DNA from 2 places in the Kitasatospora nipponensis genome. Region 2 is predicted to be linked to the other one. Evidence: predicted binding sites of a transcription regulator. Region 2 holds the regulator's gene; the other holds the start of a gene.
What was found. Region 2 encodes HrcA, which represses chaperone genes, less so after heat shock. Its sites were predicted from a motif close to TTNGCACTCNGNNNNNCNGAGTGCNAA; they were not measured.

Region 1: ABD323_RS21930 (FmdB family zinc ribbon protein) is a predicted target of HrcA. The motif match lies at 2,648-2,674, and genes of this name have one in related genera.

The regions. Positions count from the first base shown of each region.
Region 1 covers NZ_BAAALF010000081.1:23,146-30,688, reverse strand. The annotation lists gene ABD323_RS21945 (S53 family peptidase) at 1-110, shown strand, start outside; gene ABD323_RS21940 (hypothetical protein) at 296-523, shown strand; gene mscL (large conductance mechanosensitive channel protein MscL) at 685-1,101, opposite strand; gene ABD323_RS21930 (FmdB family zinc ribbon protein) at 2,265-2,636, opposite strand; gene ABD323_RS21925 (MFS transporter) at 2,947-4,245, opposite strand; gene ABD323_RS21920 (potassium/proton antiporter) at 4,757-6,241, opposite strand; gene ABD323_RS21915 (penicillin acylase family protein) at 6,673-7,543, shown strand, end outside.
Region 2 covers NZ_BAAALF010000002.1:109,292-116,834, reverse strand. The annotation lists gene ABD323_RS01330 (DUF3097 domain-containing protein) at 1-210, opposite strand, end outside; gene pspAB (PspA-associated protein PspAB) at 249-833, opposite strand; gene htpX (zinc metalloprotease HtpX) at 922-1,848, opposite strand; gene hrcA (heat-inducible transcriptional repressor HrcA) at 2,313-3,341, shown strand; gene dnaJ (molecular chaperone DnaJ) at 3,412-4,551, shown strand; partial or broken gene ABD323_RS01305 (16S rRNA (uracil(1498)-N(3))-methyltransferase) at 4,708-5,454, shown strand; gene ABD323_RS01300 (S41 family peptidase) at 5,679-7,543, shown strand, end outside.

The DNA of each region.
Region 1 (7,543 bases), on a different contig from region 2:
ACGTGAAGACGGGCAGCAACGGGGCGTACAGCGCGGGCACCGGCTACGACAAGGTGACCGGTTGGGGTTCCTACAACGGGGCCAACTTCCTCAAGGCCGAGCTGGGCTGACCGAGCTGGGCTGGCCGGGCGGCCCCGCAGGCCGGAGGCGCCCTGGGACGACGAGCAGGAGTCGGGCTGCCGCCCGGCTCCTGCTCGTCCGCGTCGGGGCATCGCGGTGGGACCGGATCCCGGGCCGGCGGCCGGCGCGCAGGCCCTACGCTGGACGGGAGTGGACGGAAAGCGGAGGCAGGGCGATGGCTGGGCAGGACGAGCAGGCGCGGCAGGGCGAGCCGGTGCAGGTGGCGCAGGAGGCCCCGGCGGATCAGCGGCGAGCCGACGCGCACAAAGTGGCGAAGCTCGTCTTCAAGGACCCGCTGAGCCAGCAGACCAGCGACGACACCGACAGCGGATGGGGCGAGTCCGGTGCCGGGCGCGGGCTGGACTGGTACCTGAGCCAGCGGCCGCCGCACCACGGGGACTGAGGCGGCCCACCCGCCCGGCGTGCCGAGCAGGACGGCGAGCCGGTTCGGCGAGAGGGAGTCGAGGGGTGGAGCCTGGGCCGGGATCGGCCCAGGGATGGTGACGGGGACAGTGACGGGGACTGGAGCGGGAACAGGGTCGGGGACGGGGAGCGGCCGGGGGGTCAGGCGCGGCTGACCAGGGCGTCCCGGATCTCGGTCAGCAGCACGACCTCCTTCAGCTCGGACTCGGCCGACACCTCCTCGGGGGTCTTGCGATGGGCCATCAGCCGGCCGACCGGGATGACGATGCCGAAGTAGACGACGGCTGCGGTGATCACGAACTGCAGGGCCGCACTGAGCACCGAGCCCCACAGGATCTGGATGCCCGAGGTGACCTCGCCAGTGGCGCTGACGATGCACGGGCCCTTGATGCACGAGGTGTAGGAGTCCAGGTCCTTGGCGCCGAAAGCGCCGACCAGCGGATTGATGATGCCCTTGACGAAGGCGTTGACGATGTTGGTGAACGCGGCGCCGATGACGACGGCGATCGCGAGGTCGATGACGTTGCCGCGCAGGAGGAATTCCTTGAAGCCTTTCACGCCCCGTGAACGAGGGCTTCCCGGATCGGTTACGGGTGACTTGTTCGGCGTTCGGGTGATCTCGTCGTGATGGGAGAAGAGCGTGGTGAGGGCCTCCTGAGCTGCGCGGGGGGCGGGCTGAAGGTGCTGGGCCGCTCCGGCGGCTCCTGCTGTCGCGCGGATGGGGCTCGACGACCCGGGCCGGCGCCTCAGGACCCGGCGGGGCAGCGGTACGCGGCGCTCTGGGCCGCCGGAGGCCGGCCGTCGCCGGCGGCGGACGGCCCGGTGGAGGCGGACGGGGTGGGGGGAGCGGGATGCGCCGACCCCGCGGCGAGGACGGTCGCGGCGGCGAGCAGGCCCGCCACCACGACCCCGGATCGGTGCCGGACGGCGCGATGCAGGCGGTGTCGTCCGCCACCGCCGCGGCGGATCGGTCGGAACTCCGGCACCACGAGCCGCGCGGGCACGGCCGCGGTGGAGGCGGGCAACGGCGGCCGGGCCCGCTGGGACGGCCGGGCCGGTCGCACGGCGAAGGGCGCCGCCGGCGGTGGCTCTGCCGGCTGGTCGGGCCACGCCCCGGCCACGGCTCCGGGAGCCGGCTCGAGCACCACCCCGCCTCCCGGCTGCGCCGGCGGGTCACTGGGCGGGGCGCCCGGCTCGTGGTCCGGTGTGGCGCGGTGCCCGGAGTCCGGTGCGACGGGCCCAGCCGAGCCGGCGGCTCGGGGAAGGGGAGCGTCGTCCTCGGTTTCGGGGGACCGGCACCGACAGCGGCGCGGGCCGTCCGTGCGAACGGCGGCGGGGGAGGGGAAGGGAGAGGAGGAGCTGTTCGGGGTGGGCAGCAGGGTGAGTGAACTGGTCATGGATCCGGCACCGCCTCGGGGATCGAGGTGACTCTCCGCGGAGCAGGAGATCTGCTCGCCGGATCAGCATCCGTGCCCCTGGCCGGACCGGAAAGTCCCGATCGCGTACCTGTGGACAACCAGGGGGATGTGGATAACTTCGCACCCACACGGCGTAGTGGCACGGCCACGGGCCGGCCCCGCGGTTCCGCCCGGCAAGGGCGCGCGGGCCGGCGGCCGCGCGGGCGGGCATGGCAGAGGCTCCTCGCGGCACCCCACCGGGGTGTCATGAGGAGCCTGAAGCGCAGAGCGGCCGACCCGGGAACGGTCGGCCGACGCCGGGCGTCAGCCCGCCGAGGAGCCGCCGCTCGAGGAGGACGAACCCGAGCTCGAACCCGACGAGCTCGAGGAGCCCGACGAGGAGGACGAGGCCCCCGAGGAGGACGAGCCGGAGCCGGTCGACGACGAGGACGCCGTCGAGGCCGCGGCCGGGCTGCTGGTGCCCGAGGACGACGAGGCGCCCACCGAGCCGGTGGAGGACGAGCGGCTGTCGGTCCGGTAGAACCCGGAGCCCTTGAACACCACGCCCACGGCGGAGAAGACCTTGCGCAGGCGCCCCTGGCATTGCGGGCACACGGTCAGGGCCTCGTCGGTGAACTTCTGCACCGCCTCAAGGCCGCTGCCGCACTCGGTGCACTGGTACTGGTACGTGGGCACTTGTCTTCCTCCTGGCACTCTCGCCTGATGAGTGCTAACGACGGTCCATGATGCGGCATTCCGCGGGATCAGTCCAGCGTCAGCTGTGACAGCGGGTCTCGGGCGAGTCCCGCGAAGGCTCCCGCGACGGCGCCGCAGGCCGGCGGCGAAGCGGTTGCCCGCCCTGGTCGCCTGGCCTGCTTGCCCGGCCTGGTCGCCCGGCCTGGCGGCTCGGCCCGGTCTACGGGGTCGGTCGCCGGGCCCGGGCGCTCGGCCCGACCACCCGGCGTCGCGCGCCCGGCAAGATCCGCATGAGGCCCGAGCCCGAGCCCTAGCCCTCGGACACCCCGGCCAGCCGCTGCACCGGAGCCCCGCTCCTGGCAACGGTACGGCCGCGCGCGCCCGGAGCCACCAGAAGCCGCCGCAACGTGACCAGCGCCACCAGGCCCAGCCCGGCCCCGGCGACCGGCACCAGGAACCCGGTCCACGGCCCGTGCGCGTCGATCAGCTGTCCGGCGACCGTCGAACCGATCGCCAGGCCCAGGCCGATCGCGCCGGTCAGCCAGGTGAACGCCTCGGTCTTGGCGCCGTCCGCGACCAGCGTCTCGACCAGCGTGTACCCGGTGATCAGGGTCGGCGCGATGGCCAGCCCGCAGATCAGACCGGCGACGGCCAGCGAGGTCAGGTCGGGCATCGCCCAGAGCGTGGAGCAGCCCAGCACCAGCAGGGCGTAGCTGGCGAGCATCCGCTGCCGGGCCGAGCGCCGCCAGGCGACCATGCCGTACAGCACTCCGGCCAGCATCGAACCGCCGGCGAAGATCCCGTAGACCGTGCCGCTGACGCCGGCCTGACCGGCGGCCTCGGCCGTGGCGGTGACCGAGACCTGCATGGCGCCGAAGACGGTGCCGACGCCGAGGAACGCGCCGGCCAGCAGCCGCACGCCCGGCGAGGCCAGGGCCGAGGCCGGACGCACGCCGGCCTCCTGCGGGTGGCGGGCGGGGGAGGTGCGGCGCTGGGCGGCGAAGGCCAGCCCGCCGACCAGGGTGAGCGCGGCCTCGGCGACCAGCCCGGCCGCGGGGGCCACGGTGGTCGCGATCGCGCTCGCCAGGACCGGGCCGATGACGAAGGTGAACTCGTCGGTCACCGACTCGAAGGCGAAGGCCGTGTTCAGGTGGGCCGGCGGCTGGTCGGCCAGCTTGGCCACCCAGCGGGCCCGGACCATCGCGCCGATCTGCGGCACGGTGGCGCCGGCCGGTGTGGCGACCAGGAAGAGCGTCCAGACCGGTGCGTGGCCCAGGGCCAGCGCGATCAGCGCGCCGACCGAGACCGCGTGCACCAGCACGCTGGGGACCAGCACCGCGGCCTGTCCGAAGCGGTCGGCCAGCCGGCCGGTCTGCGGCCCGACCAGGGCCTGCGCGACGGCCGAGACGGCCGCGACGGCGCCGGCGGTGCCGTACGAGCCGTGGGTGTCGCGGATCAGCAGGACGATGCCCAGGCTCAGCATGGCGTAGGGCAGGCGCGCCGCGAAGGCGGGCACCAGGAACGTCCACGCACCGGGGGTGCGCAGAAGGGAGCCGTACCCGACGCGGGTGGGTACTGCGGGGCTGTCGACCGTTCGGCGGGCCGTCACGGTCGGTCCTTCCTGCTGCCTGGTAGCGACGTCGGGGAACGGGAAAACCCCGACGGCGCCGAGAGTCGTCCTCTCGCGCGTCGACCGGGGTTGATACCGGGTCCGGCTGGCCGGGTCGTGGAAGCGGGGGCCAGGAGGTGCTGCGGACCGCGGCCGCCGAGCGGTCGCGCCAACTCTGCTTCAGGCAGATGTTGCGGGTGTCTGTCTTTCGTACTGTCTTGTGGTCGTACTCGTACTCGTCGTACTGCTGTACCGACGATAGCTGGCTTCCATACTACGGGCATCGCGCCGACCAGACCTGGCAAGCCAAGGTGAACATCCTGGAAATGCTCAGAGAGATGGGTCACCGCGCGTAGACAACACCATGGCTCTCCGTCGCGAGACGCCTACCTCGGACCGCCGATCCCGACCGCCGCCCCTACCGCCGACCACCGACCGCCGCCGCCGCCGACCGCCGCCGCTACCGCCGCCCGCCGCCGCTACCGCCGCCCGCCGCCGCCACCGCCGCCCGCTACCGCCCGGCGAGCCAGCCGGCCAGCTTGCCGCCCTTGTCGACCGCGCGCAGCCGTCGCTCGGTGGCCTCGCCCACCGCCTCGGTGGCGACCACCAGCAGCTCGTCGCCGGCCCGCAGCACGGTCGCCCCGTCCGGGACGAAGCTGCTGCCGTCGCGCACCACCAGCGTGACGGCGGCCCCCTTGGGCAGCCGCAGCTCGCTGACCTCGACCCCGGAGATGCGCGACCCGGGGGCGAGCGAGACCGAGAGCAGGTGGCCGTGCAGGCGCTCCAGCGGCGCCGACTCGATCCCCAGGTCCTGGCCCAGCGCGCCCTCGGAGATCCGCAGCACCCTGGCCAGCCAGGGCAGCGAGGGGCCCTGCAGCAGGGTGAAGACGACCACCAGCAGGAAGACGATGTTGAAGACGTCCTGGGCGTGCGGCACGCCGGCCACCAGGGGAATGGTGGCCAGCACGATCGGGACCGCCCCGCGCAGCCCGGCCCAGCTCAGCAGGGCCTGCTCGCGCCACGGCAGCCGGAAGGGGGTCAGCGTCAGCAGCACCGACAGCGGGCGGGCCAGCAGCACCAGCACCAGGCCGATGACCAGGGCCGGGACCACCGCCGAGCCCATCGTCGCGGGGGTGCAGAGCAGGCCGAGCAGCACGAACATGCCGATCTGCCCTATCCACGCCAGCCCGTCGGCGAACCCGCGCACGGCCGGTCCGTGCGGCAGCTTGGCGTTGCCGAGCAGCACCGCGCAGATGTAGACGGCCAGGAAGCCGGAGCCGTGCAGCAGCGCGCCGCCCGCGTAGGCCAGCACGGTCAGCGCCAGCACCGCGATCGGGTACAGGCCGCTGGAGGGCAGCGCCACGTGCCGCAGGCCGTAGGCCCCGACCCTGCCGACCGCCAGGCCCACCGCGGCGCCGATCGCCAGTTCGGCCAGGATCGTGCCGACCAGGACGTACCAGGGGTCGAAGGGGCCGGTGGTGGCGAAGGCGACCACCAGGATCACCACGGGTGCGTCGTTGAAGCCGGACTCGGCCTCCAGCAGGCCGCTCAGCCGCGGGGGCAGCGGCACCATCCGCAGCACCGAGAAGACCGCGGCCGCGTCGGTGGACGAGACGACGGCGCCGAGCAGCAGGGACATCCGCCAGTCCAGGCCGACCAGCCAGTGCGCGCCGGCGGCGGTGACGAAGACGCTGATGCCCACGCCGACGGTGGCCAGCACGGTGGCCGCCGGCATCACCGGCCGGATCTCGCGCCAGTTCGTCTTGAGACCGCCCTCGGCGAGGATGACGACCAGCGCCGCGTAGCCGAGCACCTGGGTCAGCTCGGCGTTGTTGAAGGTGACGCCGAGGCCGTCCTGGCCTATCACCACGCCGATGCCCAGGTAGAGCAGCAGGCTCGGCAGTCCCGAGCGGGTGGAGATGCGCACCGCGGCCACCGCGATCAGCAGGATCACGGAGAACTCGAGCAGGAACGTGTTCAGATGGGCGACGGTCAACGCAGGGGCACCTCGGGGTCGCGGGTGTCTCGCCTGCGCGGTGCCCCTGGCGGGGGCGCTGGCAGGCGACGGGCAGGCGGCGCGGGAGGGGTCACCGGGGTAGGAGTGACCTCAGGGTGCCGAGAGGGCTCGGAGATCTGAGGGGTCGTTACCCAGGCTAACATTTTACCTGATCTTTTACTTTTGAGTTTCCGTCACGCCCGTCGCCGGCCCCTCACCCGGCCGCCACCCGGCCCGCACCCGGCTGCGCGAGAGTGCCCAGCTGGGGCCCGCTGCCCCGCCACCCGCCTCAGGCGCGCCCGGTATGGTCCCTCTGTCCCACCGTGAGCGTCCCCCGTGCAACCGCGCCACCCGAGTCGTCCTAATGTGGTGACCGGTCACGGCCGCTCCGCCCATGTGACGTCGCCCTGCTCCCTGTCGCTAGGACCCAGATGCCCCGCTCGAAGAAGTTCCGGCGCGCCCGTCTGATCGTGCTTGTGCTCGCCGTACTCCTGGTGGCCGGCGCGGCGGCGAGCGGATGGTACGCGGTGGACACCGTCCGCTCCTCGTTCCCGCAGCTCAGCGGCACCGTCAAGGTGGCCGGCCTGAGCTCTGCGGTCGACGTCAAGCGGGACGCCAACGGCATCCCGCAGCTGTACGCCGACACCTCCGCGGACCTGTTCAAGGCGCAGGGCTACGTACAGGCGCAGGACCGGTTCTGGGAGATGGACGTCCGACGGCACATCACCTCGGGCCGGCTCTCCGAGATGTTCGGCGCCGGCCAGGTCGACACCGACGCCTTCCTGCGCACCATGGGCTGGCACGACGTGGCGCAGCAGGAGTGGGACAAGCAGCTCTCGCCGGAGACCAAGAAGTACCTGCAGGCCTACTCCGACGGCGTCAACGCCTGGCTCGCCGAGCACCCCGGCGGCAAGAGCGCCTCGCTGGAGTACGCCCTGCTGGGGACCGTCAACGGGGACTACAAGCCGGAGCAGTGGACGCCGGTCGACTCGATCGCCTGGCTGAAGGCGATGGCCTGGAACCTCTCGGGGAACCTGCAGGAGGAGATCGACCGCTCGCTGCTGAGCCAGAGCTTCAGCCCGGACCAGATCGCCCAGCTGTACCCGGACTACCCGTACGACCGCAACGGCACCATCGTGCAGACCACCGGCACGATGACCACCGACGGCACGTACAAGCCGCCGCCCGCGGCCGTGAACCAGAGCGGCGCGACCGGCCAGTCGGCCGGCACCCAGCAGGGCGCGGCGGTCACCAAGGCGCTGCAGAACGTCTCCGACCAGGTCGCCGCGCTGCCGCAGCTGC
Region 2 (7,543 bases):
CGGGACCATCGGGAAGACCCGGTGCTTGCCGAACCGGTCCTCCAGGGTCACCGTCAGGCCCTCGGCCGTCTTCTCGCAGCGCACGACGGCGCCGCAGAAGCCGCTGACGGCCTCCTCGACCACCAGGTCGCGGTCGGCCGCCACCTCGGGCGCGGGCTGCTGCCGCTTCCACGGCGGGGTGAGGTCGGGACCGTACTGAGTGCTGCGCATGGGAGGAACTATAGGAAGGTCCGACGGGCCGTCAGCCGTCACAGGCCGGGCGCGCCCCAGACCGGGAACCAGCGGCTCAGGTCCGACTCCACCCGCAGGTCGTCGCCGAGCATCGCCTTGACCTGGAGTTCGAGCGGGCTGTTGCGGCGCTCCCCGCCCCCGGGCATCGGGGCGAAGGGGTAGAACGTCCCGCGCTTGTAGAGGTAGACCAGGGCCAGCGACTGGCCGGCCTCGTTGCGGAAGGCGACCAGGGAGCAGAGCAGCTGCGGGCCGAAGCCGTTGGCCTCCAGCTCGCTGTTGACCGCGTGCAGGTCGTTGACCAGCTCCGGCAGCTCCTGCGGGGTGTGCCGGGCCAGCAGCCAGGAGTAGCCGTAGTCGTCGCGGCTGGCCTCCACGGGGACCCCGCCGTTCGGCGTGTCGGCGTCCAGCAGCGCCCGCACCTGGCGTTCCACCTCGCCGAACGCCCCGCCCTCGACCGCGGCGAAGCAGACCGAGCCCAGTCCGGTCGGGGTGAAGCCGGCCGCGGCCTCCAGGGTCAGGGCGGCCGACGGCACCCCGAAGAGCTGGTCGAGGTCCGGTCGGACCGGCTTGCTCCGGCCGAGCAGCGCGTCCAGGAATCCCACGAGTCGTTCCTTCCTCAGCAGTGCGGGTGGTGCGAGCAGTGCGGGTGGGTGGTGCGGGGCACCGCGGCGGGCGCCGGGGAGCAGGTGCTCAGCGGCCCAGTTCGGCGGAGATCTTGGCCAGCTGCGCCAGCCGCTGCTCCAGCGAGGGGTGGGTGGACATCAGCTGGGTGGCGGCCTCGCGCGCGCTGATCGCGGGCGCGAAGTAGAAGGCGTTGTAGGGCTGGGCCTGGCGCAGGTCCTTGGTCGGGATCGCGGCGATCTGCCCGGTCACCTTGGTCAGCGCGGAGGCCAGCGCGCTGGGCCGGCCGGTGAGCTGCGCGGCGGCGCGGTCGGCGGCCAGCTCGCGGTAGCGCGAGAGCACCCGGGTCAGCAGGAAGCTGATCGCGTACACCACCATGCTGACCAGCGGGATGATGATCATCGCGATCGCGGCGTTGCTGTCGTTGTTGTTGTTCCGGTTGCCGCCGCCCATCATCCCGCTGTAGAAGGCGATGCGGGTGATCGCGCCGGCCAGCACCCCGAGGAAGCCGGCCACCGTCATCACCGCGACGTCCCGGTGGGCGACGTGCGAGAGCTCGTGCGCCAGCACGCCCTCCAGCTCCTCCGGCTCCAGGCGGCGCAGCAGCCCGGTGGTCACGCAGACGACCGACTTCTGCGGGTTGCGGCCGGTGGCGAAGGCGTTGGGCATGTCGTTGTCCGCCACCGCGACCCGCGGCTTGGGCATGTCGGCCAGGGCGCAGAGCCGGTCAATGGTGCCGTGCAGCTGCGGGTACTGCTCCGGGGTGACCTCGTGGGCGCCCATCGCCCGTTCGGTGATCTTGTCGCTGAACCAGAACTGGGCGACGAACAGCCCGCCCGAGAGCAGGACGATCAGCGGCCAGGCTCCGCGCAGCAACACGATGAGCACACCGGTGAAGCCCACGTAGAGCAGCCCGATCAGGAACATCGTGGTGACCATCCGCCCGGTGAGTCCACGGTCGGGAGCGAAGCGGGTGTGGGGGCCGGACGCCGACATGGCTGCTCCTCGGTACGTCAGTCGCGGTCGCTATCGATGCTGCCACTTCACCCGGCCCCAGGCACCACCCCTGCCGCACTGCGGCACACCCGGGTGTGTCGTGGTGCGGCCGAGCCGAGGGGGCCGCGAACGTGATCCTCGCGGCATCCCGGGCCGGGGCGTTCCTGCTGTCGGGCCCGGGCCTTACACTGGCAGGTACGGTTTTGGCACTCTGGCGAGCAGAGTGCCAAACCAGCCGAAAGCCACCGCAAGACCTGGTACCAGGACAACGCGCGAAGAGGGAGGTGCGTGCCATGTTCGACGAAGCCGAGTCCGATTCCCGTGCGTCCGACCCCCACCGGTCGGATTCCAGCCGGTCGGAGTCCGGCCGGTCCGGCCCCGGTGCCGCGGCTCCCGCCGCTGCCGCCCGGTCCGCCGCGGCCCGCCCCGCCGTCGCCCGCGCGGGTGGCAGCGAGGTGAGCCGGCTGGACGTCCGCCAGCTCGACGAGCGCAAGCTCGCCGTGCTCCGCGCGATCGTGCAGGACTACGTGGGCACCGAGGAGCCGGTCGGCTCCAAGGCCCTGGTCGAGCGGCACAACCTCGGCGTCTCGCCCGCCACCGTGCGCAACGACATGGCCACCCTCGAAGAGGACGGCTACATCCACCAGCCGCACACCAGCGCCGGCCGGATCCCGACCGACAAGGGCTACCGGCTCTTCGTCGACCGGCTGGCCGAGGTCAAGCCGATGACCGCCCCCGAGCGCCGGGCGATCCGGCACTTCCTGGACGGCGCGGTCGACCTCGACGACGTGGTGGCGCGCACGGTGCGCCTGCTCGCCCAGCTGACCCGGCAGGTCGCGGTGGTCCAGTACCCCTCGCTGACCCGCTCCACGGTCCGCCACGTCGAGCTGGTCGCCCTCGCGCCCACCAAGGTCATGCTGGTGCTGATCACCAACACCGGCCGGGTCGAGCAGCGGATGGTCGACTGCCCGGGCCCGGTGGGGGAGACCACCCTGGCGGACCTGCGCGCCCGGCTGAACGCCAAGGCCGGCGGCAGACGCTTCCCCGACGTACCGGCCCTGGTCGAGGACCTGCCCTCGTCCTTCGAGCCCTCCGAGCGCCCGATGGTGACCACCGTCCTGTCCACGCTCTTCGAGTCCCTGGTGGAGCAGAACGAGGAGCGGATCATGCTGGCCGGCACGGCCAACCTGACCCGCTTCGGCCACGACTTCCCGCTCACCATCCAGCCCGTGCTCGAGGCGCTGGAGGAGCAGGTGGTGCTGCTGCGCCTGCTGGGCGAGACCACCGAGGCCGGCATGACCGTGCGGATCGGCCGGGAGAACGAGTACGAGGGCCTGAATTCCACCTCGGTCGTCTCGGTCGGTTACGGTTCGGGCGACGAGAGCGTGGCCAAGCTCGGGGTGATCGGTCCCACCAGGATGGACTACCCCGGCACGATGGGAGCAGTGCGAGCGGTGGCACGGTACGTGGGTCAGATCCTGGCCGAGTCGTAAGAGAACCACCTACTACATTTAGTAGGACCCAGTCGCAGCACTTCTAGAGGCGGAACAAGCGGAGCATTTGGTGGCCACGGACTACTACGCGGTACTCGGCGTCCGACGGGATGCGGGGCAGGACGAGATCAAGAAGGCGTTCCGGCGCCTTGCCCGTGAACTGCACCCGGACGTCAACCCGGACCCGAAGACGCAGGAGCGGTTCAAGGAGATCAACGCCGCCTACGAGGTGCTCTCCGACCCGCAGAAGCGCCAGGTCTACGACCTGGGCGGCGACCCGCTGTCGCCGAACGGCGGCGGCGCGGGCGGCTTCGGCGCGGGCGCGGCGGGCTTCGGCTTCTCCGACATCATGGACGCCTTCTTCGGCGCCGCCTCCGGTCAGCGCGGCCCGCGCTCGCGCACCCGGCGCGGCCAGGACGCCATGATCCGCCTGGAGATCACCCTGGAGGAGGCCGCCTTCGGCACCACCAAGGAACTCCAGGTCGACACCGCCGTCACCTGCACCACGTGCAGCGGTGAGGGCGCCGCCCCCGGTACCTCCGCGCAGACCTGTGACATGTGTCGCGGCAAGGGCGAGGTCTCGCAGGTCACCCGGTCCTTCCTGGGCCAGGTCATGACCTCCCGCCCCTGCCCGCAGTGCCAGGGCTTCGGCACCGTGGTCCCCACCCCGTGCCCCGAGTGCGCGGGCGACGGCCGGGTCCGCGCCCGGCGCACCCTCACGGTCAAGATCCCCGCCGGTGTCGACAACGGCACCCGGATCCAGCTGGCCGGCGAGGGCGAGGTCGGCCCCGGCGGCGGCCCGGCCGGCGACCTCTACGTGGAGATCGCCGAGACCAGTCACCCGACCTTCCAGCGCCGCGGCGACGACCTGCACTGCACGGTCACCATCCCGATGACCGCCGCCTCGCTCGGCACCCAGGTGCCGCTGCAGACGCTGGACGGTCTGGAGGAGGTCGACATCCGGCCCGGCACCCAGTCCGGCCAGTCGATCCCACTGCACGGACGGGGCGTCACCCACCTGCGCGGGGGTGGCCGGGGCGACCTGATAGTGCATGTCGAGGTGCAGACGCCGACCAAGCTCGACCCCGAGATGGAGGACCTGCTGCGCCGCCTGGCGGTGCTGCGCGGCGAGGAGCGGCCGTCGGGCCACTTCGCGCCGGGCCAGCAGGGCCTCTTCTCCCGGCTGAAGGACGCCTTCAACGGTCGCTGACCGGCCCGGGCGGTCCCGCTCGGCCCGAGGCGACCGGCGGCCACCGCCCACCGGTCGCGAGCAGGGCGCCCGCCCGCTCCACCGTCTGCCGTGTGCAGCCCCGGATCCCCGATCCGGGGCTGCACACGTTCCCACCACCGCGCGCGAGGAATCCCCATGACCGCACCCGTCTTCGTCGTCGACAGCGCCCGGCTGACCGCCGCCGGACCCGGCGCCGACGTCCGCCTCGAGGGCCCCGAGGGCCGGCACGCCGTCGCCGTGAAGCGCCTGGCGGTCGGCGAGGCGGTCACCCTGACCGACGGTCAGGGCCACGGCGGCCACGGGGTGGTGACCGCCGTGCACGGCAAGGAGGCGCTGGACGTGCGGCTCGAGGTGGTGCTCGCCGAGCCCCGCCCGCAGCCGTGGATCACCGTGGTCCAGGCGCTGCCCAAGGGGGAGCGGGGCGAGCTGGCGGTGGAGACGATGACCGAGGTCGGCGTCGACGCGGTGATCCCCTGGTCCGCCTCGCGCTGCATCACTCAGTGGAAGGGCGAGCGCGGCGCCAAGGCGCTGGCCAAGTGGCGCTCCACCGCGCGCGAGGCGGGCAAGCAGTCCCGCCGGCTGCGCTTCCCCGAGGTGCACGAGCCGATGACGACCCGCCAGCTGGCGCCGCTGCTGGCCGCCGCCGCCTTCGCGGCCGTGCTGCACGAGGAGGGCGCCGAGCCGCTGGCCACCGCCGAGCTGCCGGCCACCGGCGAGCTGGTGCTGGTCGTGGGCCCGGAGGGCGGGGTGAGCCCCGAGGAGCTGGCCGCCTTCGCCGAGGCCGGCGCCCGCCCCTACCGGCTGGGCCCCTCGGTGCTGCGCACCTCCACCGCCGGTGTGGCGGCCGGCGCGCTGCTGCTGGGCCGCATCGCCCGCTGGTCCTGGCCCGCCCCCGCCCCCGCCCCCCCCCCCGCCCCCCCCCCCCCCCCCCCGGGGGCCCCCCCCCCCCCCCCCCCCGGGCGCCACCGCCCGCTGGTCCTGACCCGCCCCCGACCGGGCCCCCGACCCGGCCCCCGGCCCCGATCCGCGGGGCCCGCGGCCCGCCACGCCGCCGAGCCGCCGGAAAGCACTTCTCCCCGGCCCGGCGCGGTGCATAACCTGGCGCGGTGACGGAACCTGAGAACACCCCCGCCGGTGCCTATCTGCGCCACCCGGACATCCACGGCGAGCTGGTGGCCTTTGTGGCCGAGGACGACATCTGGCTCGCCCCGGTCGCCGGCGGCCGGGCCTGGCGACTGACCGCCGACCGCGTCCCGGTCTCCCATCCGCGCTTCTCCCCGGACGGCCGGCAGATCGCCTGGACCTCCACCCGCGACGGTTCCGCGGAGATCTACACCGCGCCGGTCGACGGCGGCGAGGCCCGCCGGCTCACCCACTGGGGAGCCACCACCAGGACCCTGCTGCGCGGCTGGACCCGCGAGGGCGAACCGGTCGCGATCACCAGCGCGGGCCAGCCGACCATCCGTCAGGCCTGGGCCTTCGCACTCCCGCTGGACGGCGGCGAGGCGCGCCGGCTGCCGTACGGGCCCGTCGGCGCGCTGGCCTTCGAGCCGGACGGCGAGCGCACCCTGCTGCTCTCCGCCTACAGCATGGAGCCGGCCCGCTGGAAGCGGTACCGCGGCGGCACCGCCGGCAAGCTCTGGGTCGGCGCGCCGGGCGGCGAGTTCCACCGGCTGCACGAGGAGCTGGACGGCAACATCGAGTCCCCGATGTGGCTGGCCGAGGACCCGCGCCCATCGGGCGACGGGCAGGGCGGCCACCTGGCCTTCCTCAGCGACCACGACGGCACCGGCCGGCTCTACTCCAGCCGCCCGGACGGCACCGCGCTGCGCTGCCACACCCCCGCGGACCCCGCCGACCCCGGGGCGCCCGGCTTCTACGCCCGCGGCGCGAGCACCGACGGCCGCCGGGTCGTCTGGCACGGTGCCGGTGACCTGTGGCTGCTGGAGGGCCTGCACGCCGGCGCCGAACCGCGCCGCCTGGACATCCGGTTGGCCGGTCCGCGCACCGGACGGCGCCGCCACCCGGTGGCCGCGACCGGTCGGGTGGAGAGCGCCGCCCCGGACGCCACCGCCCGGGCGCTGGCCGTGGTGGTGCGCGGCACCGTGCACTGGCTGACCCACCGCGAGGGCCCGGCCCGGGTGCTGGACGAGACCCCGGGCGCCCGCGCCCGGCTGGCCGCGGTCGTCCCGCCGAGCGGCGAGGGCAGCACGCAGGGCGCGCTCTGGATCACCGACGCCGAGGGGGACGACGCGCTGGAGTACGCCCCCGACGCCCTGGGCACCGAGCGCCGCCGGCTGGCCCAGGGCCTGCTCGGCCGGGTGCTCTCGCTGGAGGTCTCGCCGGACGGCCGGCGGGTGGCGCTGGCCGCGCACGACGGCCGGGTGCTGCTGCTCACCCTCGCCGACGGCACGGTGCGCGAGCTGGCCCGCAGCGCCGACGGCGAGGTCGACGGTCTGGTCTTCGCCCCCGACTCGGCCTGGCTGGCCTGGTCGCAGCCGACGCTCGGCCCCTGGTCGCTGCGCCAGATCATGCTGGCCGACCTGGCCGGCGGCACGGTCGCCGAGGCCACCCCGCAGCGCTTCGTCGACACCTCGCCGGCCTTCACCGCGGACGGCCGGCACCTGGCCTTCCTCTCGATGCGCAACTTCGACCCGGTCTACGACGCCCACTCCTTCGACCTGGGCTTCCCGACCGGCGGCCGGCCGTACCTGATCACGCTGGCCGCCACCACCCCCTCGCCGTTCGGCCCGCTGCGCGCCGGGCGCCCGGTGGATCCGGCGGAGGACAAGGAGGACGAGAAGGCGGGCGCCGACGAGGCCGTGGTGCCCGCCACCCTGGTGGACCTGGCGGGCCTGGCCGACCGGATCGTCCCGTTCCCGGTGGAGGGCGGCCGGTTCGGCGCGCTGCGGGCGGCCAAGGACGGCGTGCTCTGGACCCGCTACCCGGTGGTCGGCGAGCTCGGTGACGA